2 regions of the Paenarthrobacter sp. OM7 genome follow, and region 1 is predicted to be linked to the other one. Evidence: riboswitches for the same ligand, from Rfam matches in the RefSeq annotation. Region 1 holds a riboswitch; the other holds the start of a gene.
The links. Region 1 has a riboswitch for cyclic di-AMP ahead of QEH68_RS19585 (hypothetical protein). Riboswitches for the same ligand answer to the same signal wherever they lie in the genome.

Region 1 (7,657 bases):
AAGGGCGACGTCGTGGTACTTCGGGCGCAGGGTGACGGTGCCGACGCTGCGCTGGACGCACTGGTGAAGCTGCTGGAGACGGACCTGGACGCGGAGTAGTTTTAGCTGGATTGTCACGGTTAGATGGTTTGCTGCGTGTTGGACGGCAGGAGTCGCCCAACGCGCAGCGAACCATCGAAATGGGTAGCGCTTTCAAACGCACTGCTCACGCTAGGCTTCTGCCATGGCATTGATAGCTCCCCGCGTCACCGCAGGACTCCCCGCCGACGACGCCCGGAATCTGGCGCGCTCCCTCCAGGACAGCGACGACATCACCGTGTTCGTGGACGGCACAGTCCACCGCCTGCCTGATGAGGCGAGGGATGCCGTCGTCGACCTCCTCGCAAGGCTGGGCCGCGGGGAAACCGTGACGGTCAGCAGCGTGGAGGAAATGCTTACCACCTCGCAGGCCGCCGAGCTCGCCGGGATCTCGCACACCTATCTGCGCAATATGACCGACCGCGGCGAGATCCCCGTGGAATACCGCGGAACACATCGTCGGATCCGGCAAGCTGCCATCATCGCTTGGCTGGAATCCCAGAAGAAGAAACAGGCTGCCGCGGCGGAGGGCCAAGCCGGCGAAAGTGACGCCGACGCCGACTCATAGGGTCGACAGTGATAAGGATCAAGCAACGATCCCAGCCAACAGGCGGGCACCCCTTAAAGCCGGGGTTACGCTTGATCGGTGGGCAATTTCAAAGGGTGGCATATCGTGGCCGGGTTGGCCGCAATGGCCCTTGCCGCACCCTTGGGCTCTGCCATGGGATTGAACTTTGTGGCAACCTTCATGTTCGCGTGCACAGTGTTCGTGGCCGTTGCGATGTGGACGGAATCAAAAATTGCACGACGCCGGGACGCGGCTGAGGCGTCCGCCGCCGCCGAATCGGCACGCCCGGCAGGCGACCCCAACGAATCCGATGACGCCACAAGGTCAGACGACGCCACAAGGGAGTAGGCATGGGGTTCAATAGCGGTATGGCTTCGACTTCCCCCTCCGTTGTGTGGCCCGTGGTGCATGAGGAACGTCGCGCCCTGATCCGGGACCTTGAACCACTTCAGCCCTCCCAATGGAGGACCCCGTCACTGTGCCCTGGCTGGGACGTCCATGATGTCCTGGCGCACGTGATCGACAGCGCCAAAACCACGCGCCTTAATTTCATTCGACGGATGATTGCCTCCCGGCTGAACTTTGACCGCGACAACGACGTAGGTGTTGAGCGCGAAAGGACCCCTGACCCGGCTACGACCCTGAGTCAGTTGAAAGCCGTGCTCTCCCGGACATCCGGGCCGCCTGCAGGCCTGGGGACCCGGCTGGTGGAGGCGTTCGTCCACGGCGAGGACATCCGCCGTCCGCTGGGGATGCGCCGCGACTACCCCGCCGCGCACGTGGCCACTGCCCTGCACTATCAGGTGCGGACCAGCACCAAGATGGGCGGAGGCAAGGAGGTGGCAGGAGGCTGGCGCCTGGTGGCCACCGATGCATCCTTCGATCACGGGGATGGCCCTGCTGTGGAAGGGCCGGCCATTGCCCTGCTGCTGGCGGTGTCCGGCCGACCAATAGCAGAGGACGAGCTGAGTGGCCCCGGGGCTCCGGTGTTCTTGCGGCGGACACCATCATGAGGGCGCGGAGCAGGCCGGCAGCAATGCTGTCTGCAGACGTAGAAGTTCTGGGATTGAAGGGGCGGATCCTGTGGGCTGAGGGCACGCCTGAGCCTGCCGCTGTCCCCGCTGCCGGCTCTGAGGCCGATCCCACCGGGCCCGTCTATGTCCTGGTTCACGGCATCGGAGTCTCACACCGCTATTTGGCCCGGCTGCACACAGTCCTTGCAGCGAGCGCACCCACCTATTCCTTGGACCTCCCGGGGTTTGGAGGGACTCCAAAGCCTGATCGACAGCTTTCGGTGGAGGACTACGGCGCCTTCATTGCGGAGGCCCTCGCTTCCCGCGGCATCGGTTCGTACGTTTTGGTGGGCCATTCGATGGGTGCGCAGTTTGTTATCGAGGCGGCTTTGCATTCACCGGATCGGGTCCGCCAGGTGGTGCTGATGGGGCCAGTGGTTGATTCGCGGCACAAAAACGTGAGGCGCCAGTCCGTGGCTCTTCTCCTTGACGGGATGCTCCGCGAAAGCCCCTCCTCCAATTTGATCGTCACGTCGGACTATCTCCGCTGCGGTCCGCGCTGGTACCTTACTGAACTGCCGGTGATGATGACGTACCCCACCGAGAAACGCTTGGCTGGTATCAAGGTCCCTGTGCTGGTCCTAAGGGGAAGCCGCGACAACGTGGCCGGCCCGGACTGGTCGCTTCGGCTTTCGAGGGCCGTTGACCAGGGGCGCTTGGTGGAGATCCCCGGCGTCGGGCATGTAGCGCAACACATGCGGCCCCAGGCCGTGGCGGACGCCATCCGGAGTTTCGTTGCAGCGACAGCGCTTCACGGCCAGGCGCCTTGATGAGTCCACGCGTCCCGGCTAGGCTGGCGAAGCCATCGCATTAGTAAGTTTGCTTACGAAAGGGCCGATCGTGAACACTGGAGATAACAAGGACGAGCAAGGCTTCGGCGCAACCGGCGCCACTGGCCCCTACGGTGCCGCAACGCCCCCGGCCACCACCAAGGATGACGTCAACGCCGACCCCGAATTGCGCCAGGACGAAGAAGAGGACCCCGCCGCATCCTCCAACCCCGATCCCCTCGACGGAAACGTCACGGGCTTGGAACCCGGCGGAGGAGTGCCTCCGGGAGAAACCCCGCCGGCCGAGGGCAGCATGAGCAGCGACCAAGGACACGAGGAGTAAGCAACTGCGGGCGCCAAGCTACGGCAGCCCCAGGAGCTCCCCAAGATCATAATCCGCCGGCTCTTCCAACTGGGAGTAAGTGCAGCTCTCCGGCGTTCGGTCCGGCCGCCACCGCCTGAACTGCGTGGTGTGCCGGAACCGCTCGCCCTCCATGTAGTCGTAGGCCACCTCGATGACCAGCTCGGGACGCAGGGGCACAAACGAGAAATCCTTGCCCGCGCTCCACCGGCTTTGGGCACCGGGAATCCTGGAACCGCCGGCTCCGTCGCCCTGGCTGGCCCACTCACCCCAGGGATGCTCGCCCAGTTCAACCTGATACGGCTCGAGCTCAGCTACCAGGCTTTCCCTGCGGGCCATGGGGAAGGAGGCCACCACCCCCACATGCTGGAGCCGGCCGGCGTCGTTATAAAGACCCAACAGCATGGACCCCACAACTTTCGCGGTCTTGTGCCAGCGGAAGCCGGCCACCACGCAGTCCGCAGTGCGCTCGTGCTTGGTCTTGAACATCACGCGCTTGTTGGGCAAATACGTCCCATCCAGGGGCTTGGACAGCACACCGTCCAGGCCTGCGCCTTCCAACTGCACGAACCATTCCTTTGCACGCTCAAGGTCCGTGACTGCAGGGGTGACGTAAACGGGCGGCTCCGCCTTGGCGAGCGCATGTTCCAGGATGGCCCGACGCTCCGAAAAGGGAGTGCCCATCAGGTCGTCATCGCCGAGGGCAAGGATATCGAACGCGATCATGGACGCCGGAGTCTTCTCGGCGAGCATCCGGACCCGGCTGTCCGCGGGGTGGATCCGCTGCTGCAGCACCTCGAACTCCAGCCGGTTGCCCTCGATCAGGACAATCTCGCCGTCGATCACGCATTTGTCCGGAAGGTTCTTCCGCAGCGCCTCCACCAGTTCGGGAAAGTAGCGGGTCATGGGTTTCTCGTTGCGACTGCCCAGAATGATCTCATCGCCGTCCTTGAAGACTATGGTCCGGAAGCCGTCCCACTTGGGCTCGTAGTGCCCAACATCGGGGATGGCCGGAACGGATTTGGCGAGCATGGGCGAGACGGGTGGCATCACAGGCAGGTCCATAGACAATGTCTACCTGCCGGTGCACGCGGAAGCTAGTCCCAGGCGATGGATATCTTGGCCGTGGTGGCTGCCGCACCGGGAGCTCCCAGCGCCGGCCCCGAAGCCTAAGCGCCAGGACCCTCTCATCCGGGGAGGCCTACCGTCCGTTATATTAATGTGACTTTACTTTCCGGCTCATGTACCGTCGTAGGGCGACCCGTATCTCCGCTGGGCCGCTTCCGGAATGACGCCGAGCTCTGCCGCATTCCGGAATCCGCCAGACCCGCGGCAGAGGCGGGGGACCCAAAAGTTCCCGGACTTTCCCAAGTCCTTGGGGTGAAGCCGCTACGGCGGCCGGACGGCCTCGTCCGAACCCGACAGCTAACCTCGAAGGCGTTGAGAGGCAACCACCATGTCCCCAACCATGGATCAGCCGCGCCGCGCCGAGACTGAACGCGGGCGCACCAAGCCAACCGGACGCCGTCGGGCCCACCCCAGCGGATCCCCCCTCAGCGCGCAGCCAGACACTGTGGCCGCACCCGGAACGACAAGCACGACGCCGGAGGCCGCCACTGCGGCTATCCCAGCCGTCGCAACACCCACCACGCGTGCAGCCGCGCGCGCGGCCGAGCGCGCGGCCGAGCGGGAGCGTGCGGCACGGGCCGTGATCGCGCCTGAAGCACCGGCCTCGCAGCCGGCACCGGAAACGGCCGCACAGGAGGAACCCGCAACTGCGGCGATTCCCGTCGTGGAGGCAGCACAGGCTGCAGCTCCGGCCTCCACTACGCCAGGGCCTCCTACCGCGGCCATTCCCATCGTGCAGCAGGCCGCCCCGAACCACGGTTCTCAGGAACCCGACACCCCGGAGCCCGTAACTGCCGCCATTCCGGTGGTGGCCGAGTCCGCCCGCACTGAGCCACCGCGGGGCAAGTCCCCTGCCCAGGTCGCGGCGGCCGCAACGGCCTCGGCAGCACTGGCGAGCCGCAAGGACCTACGCAAACCGGCAGCTGCGCCCACGGCCGCCAAGTCGGGTTTTGGCGGCTCTTCGCCGGGCCGGGAACCCCATACGGTCCTGCGGAAAGCTGCATCCGTCAAACACATGAGCCAGCGCATGGCCGTGGTGGCCGGCGCCCTCGGGTTGGTCCTGACAGCCGGTACCCTGGGGCAGGCCCTCGAGCTGCCATTCTTCGGCCAGGAGACCCCCTCCCAGGAAGCCAGCGGCGCCGACCGGAATTCAGGCTCCGCGGCTCCCGCGCCCAGCGCCTCCTACTCAAGGGCATCATCGCCCTCCGCGTCAGCTGCTGCGACGTCGGCAGGCGGCCAACCGGCCACGGTTCCGGAGGCACCCGCACCAGGGTCGCCGTCGTCGGTTCCCACCCCGAAAGTTTCCTTGGCCGACCCCGTATGGGTCCCGTCCGCAGTGCCGTCAACCATCGCCGCGGACCCGGCCACCGCCAGCCCGATCCCCACCCAGCCGGCGCCGGCACCCAGCGAGGTGCCGTCGGACACGATCACCACGCCACCCACGACGCCGACGCCCACAACCACACCGACGGTCACACCCACGCCGGCTCCTACCCCCACGCCGACGGGGACTCCCACGCAGACCACCAAACCCAAGCCCTCGGGCAAGCCCAGTGCGGCCACCGCGCCGCAGCCCTCCGGGACGGCACTTGAAGAAATCCTTGACGCGGCAAAGGACACCCTCAAATGAGCACCCGCTTGCCACGCACCACCACGCATGTGGGATGGCACAGCCGGTACTGCAGCAGCAGCCGGACGGCCACGTTCCGGCGTCGATTGGGCCGCTGGAGCTGCCAGCGGCTGAGGCGCCCGTAAAGCAAGACCATACCAATGAGCAGGCGCCCGCACCGGGCGCCTGCTCATTGTTCTTGACAACCTCAGATCCGCGGCCTGCCGGCCCAGCGGCGGGCTTTCAAGGCAGCGTGCAATTCGACGCGGATCACTCCGCTCAACGGGTCAGCGCCGATGAGCTGCCGGATCCGGCCGAGCCTGTTGTAGATGCTGCTCCTGTGGAGATGGAGTTTGGCAGCGACGTCCTGCACTGAACCATCACTGTCATAGAGGAGTTCCAGGACGGGCAGGAGTTCGCCGTTCTTGTCCTGGTCCTCCAGCGTTCGGAAGTGCACGGAACCTGTGTCGTCCCAACCTCCGGGCGCCAGCAAGCGGTCGAAGAGCTGATAGACGCCTACGGCCCGGCTGTCCACGAGCTCGCCGAGGGGTTGATCGACGGCGGCAGCCTGCGCTGCAACCTTGGACTGCCGGTACGCTCCTGCGAGCTGCCGGATCACCTGGAACGGCTCGCTGATGCCCAGGATTACCCGGTCCACCGCCCTGCCGGAGCGCTTGGCGAGTTCCAGTTGATAGTGGACCAGCACCTGGGCGTGGTCCGCCCGACCACCGGACTCTCGAAACAGGACCACGGAATGCGTCTCCGTTCCGGCGCTGAACAACGCAGCGTTGACGCCGATGGTGGACTGCAGTGCAGCTGTTCGGTGCGTCAGGGTTGCGGCGAGGGGATCGACGTCGGACCTCGCGCCGTCCGCGTCCAGGATGGTCACCAGTTGCCATGGACCGCGGCCTTGGATCTCCTTCCACCCGGCCACGGCCGCCACGGCATTCGATTCGCCACTGCAGGCCGAGAGGAACTCCTGCTCACGCCTGCGCCGGAATTCCGACTCTGCAGTGTTTGAATCGAGGAGCAAACCCGCCAACAGGTCCAACTCATCACGCACGCCGGGCAACTCGGCGAGTATCGCCGTCGGGCTTTGCTCTTCAACGTCCAGCTGGACCCACAAGTAGCCCACGCGGAAGCCGCGCACCAGGAGCGGCACGCAGACGCGGCCCAACATTCCGAGTTCCTCGTTGGCGGGAACGACGACGGGACGCACCGCCGTGGCGATGCCGTGGGACAGTTGCCACGCGCTGACGTCGCTGGGGACACGCTTGCTGAGGAGGAAGTTCACGCGGACGCGGTCGGCGTGCGACTGGTTGGAGCTGTACGCGAGGAGGACGCCGTCGAGGTCTTCGAGGGACAGGCCGCGGCCCAGCTTCAACGCCACGCGTTCAACGATCTGTTCCACGTCCTGCTGCATCAGAAAAGCGTACCAACAGCAGGCGACACCTGACGCTCCAGGGCTCGACAAATGTCGAGCTGCAGAGGTGAAGATCCTTGAGTTTCCGGGGCGCCTCCGCCTGTGCGCGGCAAAACCCATGTCGCCTGCCTCACAGCCGGATTTATTCTGGAATCACAGCCCGCAACACATTTTCGGCCGAAAAGGCCGCTAACGATGGAGCCCACAGATGATCATCGGCGTCCCCAAAGAAATCAAGAACAACGAGTTCCGCGTAGCCATCACGGCCGCAGGTGTCCACGAATTCCGCACCCATGGACACACCGTTCTGGTTGAGCGTGGCGCAGGCCTCGGCTCGGGCATCACCGACGAGGAATACTCGATCGCCGGCGCCGAAATCGTCAACGAAGCTGACGACGTCTGGGGCCGTGCGGACATGGTCATGAAGGTCAAGGAGCCCATCGCGGCCGAGTACCACCGCTTCCGCAAGGGCCTCATCCTCTTCACCTACCTGCACCTCGCCGCAGAACCCGAGCTCACCGCCGAGCTCATCAACTCCGGCGTCACGGCCATCGCTTACGAAACCGTGCAGGAAGGCCGCACCCTTCCGCTGCTCGCTCCGATGTCCGAGGTAGCAGGCCGCCTGTCCGTCGTGGTGGGCGCTTCCT
Region 2 (7,657 bases), 1.6 Mb from region 1:
CCATGGGGGAGATCAAGTCCGGTCGCGCAGCAAACAAGGCCCGCAGCGAATCGTCGCTGCGCGCTTCCAGTTCCTTGCTGAGCGCGCGAATGAGGGACATCAATCCAACGTTACCGCCCCTGGGCCGCTGGTGCCTGCCGGCAGCTCAGATGGTTATTGCCGACGGCGCTGGCGGACAGCGTCCAATACCAGGACCACTGCCAGCATGAATGCAGCGGGCAAGCCGTAAAGGGCAGTCGACGTAATCCATACCGGGGCCGTTCCGCTGTTGTAAGCGATTGCCATGACGGCACCGACGGCGGCCAAGGAGGCCACAGCGATCACGGCGGCGATGATCATGAGGGGGCGGCGGTAACCCGGGGAAGTCATGTCCCCAACGCTAGCAGCAGCGCCGGCACGGGAGGTATTGCTGCGTCATTGCCGCCCTTTGGGTGCAGCTCCTGCCCTCTGTGATCGCGGCGTGACCGCGGCAAGGCGGGAATAGCGGGCCGGGCAGGATAACCTTGAAGGAACAGACCAACACGGACCGGGCTGTCACCCTCGATCCCGCAGAACCCTGCGGATGCGGTGTCTGGCCCGACGTGTCTCCCACAGCAAGAAACGAAGAAGGTTGATTACGTGCCTACCGGCAAGGTCAAGTGGTATGACAAGGAAAAAGGCTTCGGATTCCTCGCGGCTGAGGACGGCCAGGAAGTTTTCCTGCCCAAGACGTCCCTGCCTGCGGGCGTAACGGAGCTCAAGGCTGGAACCCGAGTGGAGTTCGGCGTGGCCGATGGCCGCCGCGGAGCACAGGCACTGGGGTTGCGCGTCCTGGAAAAGACGCCTTCCCTTGCCAAGGCCAAGCGGATGAACGCCAAGGACCTCGCCCCTATGGTGCAGGACCTTGTGACGGTTCTGGACAACCTTTCCGGTTCGTTGTCCTCCGGCAAATACCCGGACGGCAACAAGGCCAAGGCCATCAGCCTGGCGCTGCGCAAGGTTGCCGACGAGCTGGAAGCCTAGGACCGGCCATGACATCGGAATCCGCACAGGAAACAAAGGCCGGAAGGGGCGCCCAGGCAAACCCTGCAGCCGGCCCTGACGCTGCCCGGGCTCCTGGCATCGGGGAAGCCCCCGCGCGGAAGCCGGTTGCGGACAAGCCGCGCGCCGGTTTGCCCGTGTGGCGCACCGGCAAGCCGGATGCCTTCCTCGCTGCCGCCGTCGAGGTTGCCCGTGAGGCAGTGGAGGGCATTGCCAACCCTGGCGAAGTCGGGGCACACCTCGGTGCCAAGTCGGAGGGTGACCGTGTGGTGACCCACCTGTTTGAATCCAGGCTTGCCGGTTACGGCGGGTGGCAGTGGTACGCCGTGGTGACCCGCAACTCGCGGTCCAAGATCGTCACGGTGAGCGAGCTTGGCCTGCTGCCCTCCGAGGACTCCATCCTGGCGCCCGAGTGGGTTCCGTGGGCCAAGCGTGTCCGTCCCGAGGACGAGACGCCGTTGGTGGAGGAAACCGTGGAGGACGTCACGGAAGAGTCCGTGCAGGCGGACGAAGACGAGGCGACTGAGCCCGCTGAGGATGCCGACGACGCGGACGAGTCCGACGATCCTGACGATGACCACGACGAAGCCGGGGCTGAATAAGCATTGCGGAAACCCGGGGTGACCAAAGTAGGGGCGGACGCTGATGTCCACCTTTAGGTCACTCGGAATCCTCAACTACCGCATCTGGTTTTTCGGTGCCCTGATCTCCAACATCGGCACGTGGATGCAACGTACCGCGCAGGACTGGTTGGTCTTTGACCACCTGACCGCGCACGACGCCGGAGCCATGGGTATTACCTTGGCCCTCCAACTGGGTCCGCAGCTGTTCCTTGCCCCCTGGGCCGGGCTGTTGGCCGACCGCTACAGCCGGCGGAAACTGCTCCTTATCACCTTGGTAGCCATGGCGCTCCTGAGTACGGGCCTGGGCATCCTGGTGTTGCTGGGGGTGGCTGAACTTTGGCACGTCTATGTCTTCGCGTTGCTGCTGGGCATCGTGACGGCCCTGGACGCTCCCGTCCGCCAGACTTTCGTCTCCGAGCTGGTTACCGACGAATACCTGCCCAACGCCGTTGCCCTCAACAGTGCCTCCTTCAATGTGGCCCGGATGATCGGACCGGCCGTCTCCGGCGTGCTGACGGTGGTGGTGGGGCCCGGCTGGGTGTTCCTTATCAACACTGTGTCCTTTGTTGCCATGCTCTGGGCGCTGAAGCTCATTCCGGCGTCCTCGCTCCGGGTCCAGCCCCGGGCTGCGGCGGGCAAAGGGCGGATCCGCGAGGGCCTGCGCTACGTCCGCAACAGACCCGACATCCAGGTGGTCCTGGCAGCCGTCTTCATTGTGGGCACCTTTGGGCTCAACTTTCCCCTCTTCATTGCCGCGATGGTGGGCACCCAGTTCGGGATGGACGCCGGCGCTTTTGGACTGCTGAATTCGGTCATGGCCATCGGATCCGTGACGGGTGCCCTGCTGGCTGCCCGACGCGGTCGGCCCCGCCTGCGGCTGATCTTCATTGCCGCCGGGGGATTCGGCGTCGCCAGCGCGTTGGCGGCACTGGCCCCCAACGCCATGCTCTTCGGACTGGCCCTGGTTCCCTGTGGCCTGTTCGCCCTGACACTGATCACCAGCGCCAACGGCTACGTGCAGTCCACCACCGAAGCTGTCATGCGCGGGCGGGTCATGTCCTTGTACATGGCCATCTTCATGGGTGGCACTCCCATCGGGGCGCCGCTGGTGGGGTGGGTGGCCAATGTTGGCGGGCCGCGGTGGGCCGTGGGCGTTGCAGCGTTGGCCGGCGTCAGCGCCGCCGTCGTGGGCTTGGCCTGGATCATCCGGGCAAAGCAGCTGCGGCTGCGTTTCGACCGCCGTGCCCGTGGCCTGCGCCATTTCCGGGTGGAGTCGTTGCTGGCCCGCCCGGTCACCGACGAGGACGACGACGGCGGCCCGGGGCCGGTTCGTTAGTCAGGCCCTCGAGGGCCGTGGTGTTAAACGGCAGCGGCGCCGTCCGGAACATTCCGAACGACGCCGACTGACAGCCTGTGGTGCTACTTCTTCAGTTCGCCAACCACGTAGTCGATGCTGGCAAGCAGGGCGGAAACGTCGTCCGGTTCAATGGCGACAAACGTCGCGATGCGCAGCTGGTTGCGGCCAAGCTTGCGGTACGGCTCGGTGTCCACCACACCGTTGGCGCGCAGGACCTTGGCGATGGCTGCGGCATCAATGGAGTCGTCGAAGTCGATGGTAGCGATGACGTTGGAGCGGTCTTCGGCGTTGGTGACGAACGGCGTCGCGTACTCCGAGGCCTCGGCCCAGGAGTAGATGCGGTTGGCGGAGTCCGCCGTGCGCTTGCTGGCGAAATCCAGGCCACCGTTGCTGTTGAGCCACTGCACCTGGGCGTCCAGGGTGACCAACGTGGACAGGGAAGGCGTGTTGTACGTCTGGTTCAGCTTGGAGTTGTCGATAGCCGTCTGCAGGTCCAGGAAGTCCGGGATCCAGCGGTCGCTCGCCTTGATCCGTGCCGCACGCTCCAGTGCGGCGGGGGAGAAGAGGCCCAGCCAGAGACCACCATCGGAGGCGAAGTTCTTCTGCGGTGCGAAGTAGTAGACGTCAGACTCTGAGACGTCGACATCCAGCCCGCCGGCAGCAGACGTGGCGTCCACCAGGACGAGGGCGCCTTCGTCAGCCCCCTCGACGCGCTTGACGGGGGCAGCCACGCCGGTTGACGTTTCATTCTGGGGCCAGGCGTAGACGTCAACGCCGGCTTCGGCCTGTGCCACCGGGCGGGTGCCGGGTTCGGACTTGATGATGGAGGAAGCATCAAGGAACGGCGCCTTGTTGGTGGCAGCAGCGAATTTCGAACCGAATTCACCGAAGGAGAGGTGCTGTGCTTTCTTCTCTACCAGGCCGAATGCGGCGACATCCCAGAATGCCGTGGAACCGCCGACGCCGAGGACAACTTCGTATCCTTCGGGTGCACGGAAGAACTGGCTGAGGCCCTCCCGGACCGAACCCACAAGGTTCTTGACCGGAGCTTGGCGGTGGGACGTGCCAAGGATGGTGGACGACGCGGCAGACAGGGCCTCGATCTGTTCCGGACGGACCTTGGACGGTCCTGCGCCGAAGCGTCCGTCCTTGGGCAGCAGATCGGCGGGAATGGTGATGCTGTTGTCGCTCACGTGTGGCTCCAATGGGTATCGGCTAGAGATGGGTCGTGGCAGGTGGCATCAGCTGCCCCTTCGACACCCCAATTCTGCCTGACCCGGCGCGGAGGCAGGAACCTGTGGCCGTCATAGTCCGCCACGTGGAACGCAGGCCCACCATATGCGACCGGAATTATCCAGAGTAATTCCAAATAAGCTAGGCTGGTGGTTGGCGTTCATGGGGCGGCGGTGTACACCGCCCACCCGGCAAGGGACGCGGTACGGTGGAGATTACGCAAGGAACTGCGTTCGAGGAGAGCTGAGCTGGATGACGGATCTGATCGATACCACTGAGATGTATCTTCGGACCATTTTGGAGCTTGAAGAAGAGAACATTGTGGCTCTCAGGGCCCGCATCGCCGAGCGGCTGCGGCACTCCGGACCCACTGTTTCCCAGACCATCGGACGCATGGAGCGCGATGGCTTGGTGATTGTTTCCAATGACCGTCACCTGGAACTGACCGAAGCGGGGCGGAAACGCGCCACCGAGGTGATGCGAAAGCACCGCCTCGCCGAGCGTCTCCTGGCTGATGTCATTGGCTTGGACTGGGCCTATGTCCATGACGAAGCCTGCCGCTGGGAACACGTGATGAGCGAGCGCGTGGAGCGCCGGCTGTACGAACTCCTGGAGCACCCCACCGAATCCCCATATGGCAACCCCATCCCGGGCCTTGAAGCCCTCGGTGGCCTTGCCAGCCAGCCGTTTCCCCGCCTCGACGTCAACCTCCTGCAGGCCATGGACGGCTATGCACCGGATTCCCGGGTGGCAGTTACCCGCCTTGCGGAGCCCATCCAGGTTGAGCCTGAACTCCTTACCCAGCTGGATGAGGGTGGTATCCGCCCCGGCGCGGCCGTCTCGCTGGAGCGTGTAGGCGAGTACATTTCAGTCCGGGTCCCCGGCATTGAGGGTGCACTGGAACTTCCGCCCGAGGTGGCGGCGCACGTCTTCGTCTCCGTCGGCTGAGGCACCCTTCCCTTCACCCGGTGTCATATCTCACTTTTGAGCTCCAAGCGCGCGTGTGACCTGCAGTTTTTCAGGATTAGTGATAAGGGGCAGCCGCGCCACGCCTGTTCCTGTTGATAACGAATTTATTACTGCGAGCCTTAATCGCCTATAGTTATCTACTAGCGCTGATACCAAAGCGTTACCTGTTCCGGAGCCGAGCTCTGCCAGCGGAACAGGTGTGCCATCCACCACTGGCAGAGGCGGGGGAACCACAAGCGGCTGTCTAAAGAAGCAGCCTTGGGGTGAAGTCCGCAGCAGAAGTGCCCATTACGCAAGTCCCTCTTGGGATACCTGTGTGCCGTGAGCGCTTCGTGCGGACCGGGTCTTTGAACTCTCTGACCCGAATCCGACAGCTAACTTCGCAGGCTTTTTAGAGAGGAACAGAGTTTGACAACGCAGAACGTCAGGGGCCGCCGCCGCGCGTCCGGCCCCGCTGCTGAGCTGCGGCCAGCCCGCGTCGTATCGGAGATCCGGCCACGCGACACCGAACGCCAGGTGCGTCGCCGCAAGAGCCCGTTGCGCCAGGTTGCCGATTTCGCCGCAGCCAGTGGTGTAGGGCAAAAGGCCGGAGTTGCGCTTGCCGCCACCGGACTTGCCCTGACTGTCGGTCTGCCGGCCACCAGCCCGGTCATGGCAACCTCGGAATCCGGTCAGACCGAGTCGGCCCTGGCCGTCACCGGGGGCAGCCAGCCCGAGGTTTCCGCCGCTGCATCAGCCAAGATCGACTTCAGCCGTGCTGCGGTAGCTACCGCCGCCGACCCCGACGGCAAGCTGAAGCAGCTGCTCAGTGCGCAGTCCGCCGACAGCATCCAGCGTGCCTCGTCCACGGGCACCATGGCCAGCCCCCTGGACACCCTGACCACGGCTTCCCCGTTCGGCTACCGCATCAGCCCCCTCACAGGTGGTGCCGGTGACTTCCACCGCGGCCAGGACTTCGTGGCCCAGTGCGGCACCGCCGTCCATGCCGCGGCCAGTGGCAAGGTCACCTTTGCCGGATGGCACGAGTACGGCGGAGGGAACCGCGTGGTGGTAGACCACGGCAACGGCCTTGAGACCACGTACAACCACTTGTCGTCCTTCACCGTCAAAGTAGGCCAGACGGTCAGCCGCGGCGACACTGTAGCGCTGAGCGGCACCACGGGCGCCTCCACCGGCTGCCACCTCCACTTTGAAGTACAGGTCAACGGTGAAGTTGTTGACCCCATGGGCTGGCTCTAAGTCCAGTTGATGGTTGTCTCTCGCATTCGTGACACACCCCGTGACCTGAATGTGACATTCGCGTTCAACTGTTGTACCGTACAAAGCGCATCGGCTTTTTAGGGGGCCGGTGCACTTGAGTGGATTGCCTAGCTCTGCCACCACTCGAGGTCCGTTCGCATAAATCGTCTGGCAGGGGCGGGGGAACCACTTCTGGTCTTCGCAAGAAGGCCTTGGGGTTAAGTCGCAAAGCTTCCTTGAAGCAGCGTGGCCGGATGACTCCCATCCGAATCCGACAGCTCACCTCGCAGGCATTGGGAGAGGCTACCTTCGTGTCATCACGCACTACCCCTGCGCGCCACCGCGCCGAATCGGTTCGTACGAACCCCTTGAACACGCTTTCCAAGGCTGTTTCATCCAACGCCGGTACCGTTGGCCGTCAGGCCGTCGTACTGGCAGCAGCCTCAGGCCTCGTCCTCAGTGTCGGTCTGCCGGCCCAGGCAGCGGACACCGACGTTTCCAAGTCGGAAGCCTCCAGCACCCAGCAGATGGTCACCACTGCGGTAGTCACCGCAGAGCCCACCGCCACCGTTTCCTTCGAGAGCCCCGTAGTGGCCACCAAGGAAGCTCCCAAGGTTGTGCAGCGCGCTTCGCAGACCACCCAGCGCACCGCGGCCAACGGCAACCAGGCCACCGCAGGCGCCGTGACTGCGAAGTCGTCCGAAGCCAAGGATGCTGCTTCCAGCGCCGCCGCTTCCGGCCTCGCCGCGATCGCCTACACCGGAATCGGCCACCCTTACGTTTGGGGCGGCACCACGCCCAACGGATGGGACTGCTCCGGCTTCACCCAGTGGGTCTACGCCCAGGCCGGCATCAGCATCCCGCGCGTCAACGCCTGGACGGCCATGAAGCCCACCAGCACTCCTGTCCCCGGTGACCTGGTCATGCAGAACGGTGGAGCACACGTAGGCATCTACGTTGGCAACGGCATGATGATCAGCGCATTGAACCCGGGACAGGGCACGCTCCTGCACTCGGCTGCCTCCACGGGCACGTCCTCCTTCTTTACCCTCCGCTAGAAACAATCCGGTTCGGGGTTCGCCAGCATGCCCCCAAGTGCTGGCGCGCCAATGAGCCGCGTGTACCCCAACTGCACGCGGATACGAAAAGAGAAAACCATGACCAGTGCATCCAAGGTTGCACGGCATCGCGCTGAGGCCCCCAAGACCAGCTCGCT

Region 2: it holds a riboswitch for cyclic di-AMP, as region 1 does, so the genes downstream of both, QEH68_RS05275 (M23 family metallopeptidase) here and QEH68_RS19585 (hypothetical protein) in region 1, are expected to answer to the same signal.

Annotation. Positions count from the first base shown of each region.
Region 1 is NZ_CP123579.1:4,253,396-4,261,052, forward strand. It holds gene QEH68_RS19550 (HPr family phosphocarrier protein) at 1-99, shown strand, start outside; gene QEH68_RS19555 (helix-turn-helix domain-containing protein) at 224-646, shown strand; gene QEH68_RS19560 (hypothetical protein) at 725-994, shown strand; gene QEH68_RS19565 (maleylpyruvate isomerase family mycothiol-dependent enzyme) at 997-1,659, shown strand; gene QEH68_RS19570 (alpha/beta hydrolase) at 1,683-2,489, shown strand; gene QEH68_RS19575 (DUF6480 family protein) at 2,560-2,832, shown strand; gene QEH68_RS19580 (ATP-dependent DNA ligase) at 2,851-3,915, opposite strand; cyclic di-AMP (ydaO/yuaA leader) riboswitch at 4,160-4,304, shown strand; gene QEH68_RS19585 (hypothetical protein) at 4,307-5,608, shown strand; gene QEH68_RS19590 (helix-turn-helix domain-containing protein) at 5,796-7,010, opposite strand; gene ald (alanine dehydrogenase) at 7,219-7,657, shown strand, end outside.
Region 2 is NZ_CP123579.1:1,121,654-1,129,310, forward strand. It holds gene QEH68_RS05240 (helicase-associated domain-containing protein) at 1-100, opposite strand, end outside; gene QEH68_RS05245 (hypothetical protein) at 154-369, opposite strand; gene QEH68_RS05250 (cold shock domain-containing protein) at 619-1,002, shown strand; gene QEH68_RS05255 (DUF3027 domain-containing protein) at 1,011-1,622, shown strand; gene QEH68_RS05260 (MFS transporter) at 1,666-2,979, shown strand; gene serC (phosphoserine transaminase) at 3,063-4,193, opposite strand; gene QEH68_RS05270 (metal-dependent transcriptional regulator) at 4,486-5,181, shown strand; cyclic di-AMP (ydaO/yuaA leader) riboswitch at 5,366-5,606, shown strand; gene QEH68_RS05275 (M23 family metallopeptidase) at 5,611-6,441, shown strand; cyclic di-AMP (ydaO/yuaA leader) riboswitch at 6,567-6,748, shown strand; gene QEH68_RS05280 (C40 family peptidase) at 6,753-7,499, shown strand; gene QEH68_RS05285 (NlpC/P60 family protein) at 7,599-7,657, shown strand, end outside.